Regions from separate parts of the Microbacterium sp. PRC9 genome, predicted to be linked through region 2. Evidence: predicted binding sites of a transcription regulator. Region 2 holds the regulator's gene; the other holds the start of a gene.
What was found. The regulator LexA, encoded in region 2, represses DNA repair genes until DNA is damaged. The targets are predictions, from matches to a motif close to TCGAACANNTGTTCGA.
Positions count from the first base shown of each region.

Region 1: Q9R33_RS03270 (DUF222 domain-containing protein) is a predicted target of LexA. The motif match lies at 1,403-1,418, and genes of this name have one in related genera.

Region 1 covers NZ_JAUZUR010000001.1:757,814-760,971, reverse strand. Annotated here, with positions in the region: gene Q9R33_RS03270 (DUF222 domain-containing protein) at 1-1,371, opposite strand, end outside; gene Q9R33_RS03265 (VanZ family protein) at 1,823-2,173, shown strand; gene Q9R33_RS03260 (hypothetical protein) at 2,348-3,158, shown strand, end outside.
Region 2 covers NZ_JAUZUR010000007.1:268,163-271,320, reverse strand. Annotated here, with positions in the region: gene Q9R33_RS17125 (histidinol-phosphate transaminase) at 1-1,033, opposite strand, end outside; gene Q9R33_RS17120 (LysM peptidoglycan-binding domain-containing protein) at 1,101-1,511, opposite strand; gene lexA (transcriptional repressor LexA) at 1,775-2,455, shown strand; gene Q9R33_RS17110 (hypothetical protein) at 2,571-3,158, shown strand, end outside.

The DNA of each region.
Region 1 (3,158 bases), on a different contig from region 2:
GCGCCCGCCGAGGCGTGGAGTGCGCGCGGGGTCGACGTAGGCGGGTGGGATGAGCCACACCTTGGCTTTTCGACCGGTGCCTTCGACCTGTATGTCCCACCCGTTGTCGTGTATGCGGTGGTGACACGATTCGCAGAGCAGTACGCCGTTGTCGAGGTCTGTCGGGCCGGCGTCTCGCGCCCACCAGCGGATGTGATGCACCTTCGTGAACTGGGGCGGAAGCCCGCACCCGCCGCACCCGCCGTCGCGCTCGCCGAGGGCGAGTTTCTGGGACCTGGAGTAGAGCCGCCGTTCGCGACCCCAGTCGAGGATCTCGCTGTCGCCGCCGAGCACGACGGGGATCACCGAGGCGCTGGACGCGAGCTTGCGGGCCGCGGAGGCCGAGATCGGAGCGTCGATACCGTCGATCTCGGCGGTGCCGATGCCCTCGCGGAGGGTCTCGAGGTCCATGCGCACGACCACGGTCACCCCGTTCAGGGGGAGGTCCTTCTCGTCACAGCCGAGGACGTGCTCGCAGATGCTCACGAGCGCGTCGGCCTGCATCTGCGGGATCGTGCGGCGCTCAGCATCCGTCGTCTCATCGAGCAGGAGCATCGCGGGCGCATCGGGCGCGGGTGTGACGCGGGCGTTCTGGGCGTCACGCTGGGCGCGGAGCTTCGCAGTGACCATGCCTTCGAGTGCGGTCACGACCGGCGCGCCGCTCACGGGGTCGAACTTGCCGTTGATGACGATCATGCCGGAGCGATCGCGGCGGATGGTCAGCGCCGTCTCGGCCGCCAGGTCCGCTTCGCGGGGCTCGACACCGTCAGGGTCGAGCCAGGCCTCGGCGCGGAGAATGAGCTTCGACAGGGCGTCGAGGGGGAGCCCGGCGGCCTGCGACACGAGGAGCTTCTCGGCCCGGTCGACCTTCTCAGCGCCGGCGCGGATCGCGACGCGGTCGAGCATGGCGATGATCGCCGACGCCGCCTGCGCTCCGATGCCGCCGTCGCTCAGCCCTTGTCCGACGTGCGGATGCCGGGCCGGCGCCTTGTCGCCGGAGAGGAGCATGCGCGGAGTCGTGGCCTCGCCGACCTTCACGAGCCGGGCGGCGTCGCCGGTGGTGGTGCCCAACGTCGCCGCGATGAACTGCGTGGGATTGCGGAAGCCCTGGATCTTCGCGAGGCTCTCGGGCCCGAGCTCGGGTCGTGACTGCCGCTGGATCTCGGACGCCACCAGCGCTTGAACGCTCTCGGCGAGACGTTTGCCGCGCCCGATCTGCTCGTTGAGAGCGATCAGCTCGGCCGGCGCGAGCGACGCGATGTCGCGCTCGTCGGGCAGGATTCCCCGCGCAACGTCGATCGCCTCGGCGAGGGACGACAGTGCGCTGGTCATGGATTCAGCGTACCGGAGACCCGCGTGAGTGTCAAAGATTTGTTCGAATGAATCCATTGATTCGTCTGATCGGCCGAGCCTGAACGAGACTGTCTGAAACCTGAAGTCTTCAGCTGATCCTTGCTCTCTCGGTGATCGGATCACCGGCCGCGCCTGCGCCGCGGTGGTCGAGCATCCGCTTCCAGCGTCCCTCGAGCATGGATGATCTTCAAGCTGAACCCGATCGCGAAATAGAACATCTGTTCCATTATCTTCCTCGTACTCTCGCTCCAACGCGGTGCCGAGTAGAATCGCCGCACTGCGCGGCAGTGTCGCGGCGCCCGATTGAGGGGAGCCCGCCATCACCGACGCACCCACGGTCGCGCCCGCGCAGCCCTCCACCGCGGCCGTCGCCACCCTCCACCTGCGTCGCGCGCAGGGGCGAGGCATCCGTCTGCTCATCATCTATGCCGTGCTGCTCGCGCTCATCGCGTTCTGGCCGACACCCGTGGATCGCGGAGCGTCGGGCCTGCTCGAGGCGATCACACGGGCGATTCCGTGGCTGACGTACGACGTCATCGAGACGACCGCGAACGTCGCGCTGTTCGTGCCGTTCGGGGTGCTGCTGGCGCTCGTGCTTCCGCTGCACCGCGGACTCGTCGTGCCGATCGCCCTCGCCACCACGCTCGTGATCGAGTCGGGGCAGGCGCTGCTCCTCTCCGAGCGCACGCCGAGCCTGCGCGACATCGTCGCCAACGTGCTGGGCGCCGCGATCGGCCTCGCGATCGTGCACCTGACGGAGCGGCGCAGGATTCCGGATTGACGGGTGCTGCGCCCTTCAGTGCGTCCGCAGGGAATGCCCCCATCCGGCGCTCTTGTGCGGGGGTATTCGTAGCGCTAGCATCCGGGCATCGATAGCCGGGGGGACGGCGATCGGTTCAGGTCCAGCGCGGAGGCGCGGCTGTTCGTCGTGCCACTTCGACCGGGGGGCGAGACCATGGACGACGCTCAGAAGAACGAGCCTGCAGCACACGGCGCCGATGCGGATGCTGCGGCAGCAGCTCCTCCAGCGCCCGCAGGTGCCATACCTGACGCTGCGCCGGCCAAACCTCACCCTGCGCCAGCCAAACCTGAGCCCGCACCGGCGCCCGCACCGGCACCCGCACCGGCACCGGCTCCCGCACCCCCGAAGCCGGTGCTGACCCTCGCCGCGGTCGTCGCGCCGAAGCAGCCGGTGACAGCGCCGACGCCGCTCACGGCCGTGCCGCCGGGCGCGCCCGTGAGGTTCACCGTGACGTCGGCAGTGGCGATTTCCGCTCCATCGCTGAGGTCCGGCAACGTGCCGATCGCCGCGACGTTCGCCAACTCGGCCCGCTCCGCCACGGCCACCGAATGGAGCGCGAACGTCGTGTTCACGGCGCAGCCGGACGGCGACGTCCGAGCCTCCGTCGGCGAGGGCGCTGACGAGGTCGTGTCGGCGCCGATGCGGATCACCCTCACCAGCGGTCCTGTCACCGGGCAGCCTCCCGGCGGCGGCGGCGGTGGAGACGTCGTCGGCCCTGCCGAGGTCGCGGTGGGCGAGTACGACGCCGACTTCGCGCGCCGCACGGGCGCGGTGTTCCGGGGGCTCGCCTTCCTGTTCGCGGGTCTCGCCGCCTGGATGCTCCTGTGGATCCTGCCGATGGGTGGCCTCGACGACACCGAGACCGACCTCACTGAGCGGGTCATCGCGGCGGCGAGCACTGTCGCCCTCGCCGCGGGGGTCATCGCGATCCTCGCGGGAGTCTGGATGGCACTGCTCGAGGCGA
Region 2 (3,158 bases):
CCGCAGTGCCCGCGGTGGCTCGCAGGTGGGAAGGGATGCCGACGTCACGGATGAGCACCCCCTCGTCGTACAGGGCCTGCCAGGTGGCCGCCGGATCGGCCACGCCGCCGAACAGCACGAAGTTCGTCCACGACTCGTGGGGCGTGTAGCCCAGCGCTTCGACCGTGGCCGAGATGCGGTCGCGCTGGGCGACGATCTCGTCGACCATGCCCAGCATGACCGGAGCATGACGCAGCGCGGCGGACGCCGCCGCCTGGGTGAGCGCACTGAGGTGATACGGCAGGCGCACGAGGCGCAGTGCATCGATGAGCGCGGGATCGGCCGCCAGGTAGCCCACACGCGCTCCGGCGAACGCGAACGCCTTGCTCATCGTGCGCGAGACGACGAGGCGCTCCCGCCCGGGCAGCAGCGTCAGCGCCGAGCGCTCGTCGTGCGGGGCGAACTCGAAGTACGCCTCGTCGACGATGACGATTCCGTCAGTCGCCTCGTACACGGCCTCCACGACGTCCAGGCCGAGAGGGGTACCGGTCGGGTTGTTCGGCGAGCACAGGAAGATCACGTCGGGCGCGGCGTCCGCGATCTGGGATGCCGCGTCTTCGGCGTCGATCGTGAAGTCGGCCGATCGGGTGCCTGAGATCCACTCCGCGCCCGTGCCGCGCGTGAGCAGCGGGTACATCGAGTACGTGGGCGCGAACCCGAAGGCGGTGCGCCCCGGACCCGCGAAAGCCTGAAGGATGTGCTGCAGCACCTCGTTCGAGCCGTTGGCGGCCCAGATCTGGTCACGGGTGAGACCGTGACCGAGATAGTCGGCGAAGCCTTCCCGCAGTGCGGTGAACTCCCGGTCGGGATAGCGGTTGACGTCGCGCAGTGCGAGTGCGATCGAGTCCAGGATGTCGTCGGCGACCTCGCCCGGAACCGGATGCGTGTTCTCGTTGACGTTCAGGGCGACCGGAAGGGGCGCCTGCGGGGCGCCGTAGGGCTTCTGCCCCCGGAGATCGGCGCGTAGGGGGAGATCTTCGAGACGTGCACTCACCCATCCCATGGTAGGCCCGCCCATCGGGGCGCTCTCGCCGCGTGACGCCGCGCGACGCGCCGTGCGATCAGCGATCGTACGCTGCGGGGATCGCGAGGCGCTGGCCCGCCTGGACGAGGACGGTGTCGAGGGCGTTCAGCCGCACGAGCTCGTCGACCACGTCGCGCGGGTCGAGGTCGGGGGCGACCTCCTCCGCGATCGTCCACAGCGATTCGCCGAGCGCGACGGTCACGGTGGTGAACGAACCGGCAGGAGCGCCCGCGTCGCGCGAGGCGAGCGCCGCGCCGCCGCCGAGCACCGCGACGCTCAGGGCGATCACGGCCGGAAGAGCGGCGAGGACGGCGAGCACGCGGCGACCGCGCACTGTCAACCGCAGACGCGTGGATCGCTGGGCCACGGCGCGCGTGGCGCGCTGGGCTGCGGCGCCGGCGGCGCGGGCCGGCGACGGGACGGACGTCGTGAAGTCGATCGCGGTCATGCTCATCTCCTCCTGATGGGGAGAGATTCGCATTCTCCACTCGGCGGGGAGCGGGGAATGCGAACCTCTCTTCCGAAGCTATCTTCGAGTCTGTAGGATGTCAATACCGGATTCCGACGTCGATCTCTCGAACGCGACACGCGGCGAGGTTGCCACCTCAACGCATGCGATCCGGATACGGTTTCGATACGAGAACCCCACCACGGGCCTCCGACATTCGAAGAAACAGCGCTCGGCGGCCGAGCGCAGGACGGAGCCGGAAGATGAGCGACGCGGCCGGGCGAGAGAAGCCCCAGACCCGCCGGCGCAAGAGCCTGAGCGACAAGCAGCTCGCGATCCTCGAAGTGATCCAGCGCTCGATCGCCCGTCACGGCTACCCGCCCAGCATGCGCGAGATCGGCGATGCCGTCGGGCTCAAGTCGCTGTCGAGCGTGACGCACCAGCTCAACCAGCTCGAGCTCAGCGGCTACCTGCGGCGCGACGCCGGGAAGACCCGCGCCATGGAGGTCCTCATCGACCTGCCCGGCACCGCCACCGAGAGCCCCGCGGACGCCGCGCCATCGGTCGGCGACGCGGCACTGGTTCCGCTGGTCGGCCGCATCGCCGCGGGCGTCCCCATCACGGCCGAGCAGCAGGTGGAGGAGATCTTCCCGCTCCCGCGCCAGCTCGTCGGCAAGGGCGACCTGTTCATGCTCAAGGTGTCCGGCGAGTCGATGATCGACGCCGCCATCTGCGACGGCGACTGGGTCGTGGTGCGATCGCAGGCCACCGCCGACAACGGTGACATCGTCGCCGCGATGCTCGACGGCGAGGCGACCGTGAAGACGTTCCGTCAGCGCGACGGCCACACCTGGCTCCTCCCCCGCAACTCCGCGTTCGAGCCGATCCTGGGCGACGACGCCACGGTGCTGGGCAAGGTCGTCGCGGTGCTGCGCGCGGTCTGAATCCCCTGTTCGAGCGCGGCCACGCCGATCTCGTCGACATTTCGTTCACGCACAGTTCGACACCAACTGGTGCGCCGGGTGGCGGTGGATCACGGCCAAGCGCTATAAGGGGGGAATGACCGACGTCACCGCCGCGGACGACACCACCGCGCTTCGCGCCCGCCTCGACGCCCTCGAGGCCGAGAACGCCCGACTGCGCGCCGGATCGCCGCCGCCGGCACCTCCTTCCGAGAAGGCGCACGGCAACCGCTGGCGGGCGTTCCTGTCTGCTTTGTGCATCGTCATCGCGACGATCTTGGTGCCCGTCTCGATCGTCGCGGCATGGGCGCGGGTCGAACTGGTCGACGAGACCCGGTTCGTGGAGACCTTCGCCCCGCTCGCCGAGGATCCGCAGGTGCAGGCGCTCGTGGCCGACCAGGTCACCACGGCGATCGAGGACTCGCTCGACCTCGAGGGCCTGACGAACGACCTGTTCGACGGCATCCAGCAGCTCGATCTGCCGCCGCGGGCTCTCGCCGCGCTCGATCTGCTGCGGGCACCGGCCACCCAAGGTCTGCAGAACCTCGTCGACACGACCGTGACGCGTCTGGTGCAGTCCGACGCGTTCGCCGATGTGTGGGAGACGGCGCTGCGGGCCAGCCACAAGTCGCTGGCGGCCGTCGCCGCCGGGGGCACCTCCGGCGGCGCCGTGGTGATCAGCGAC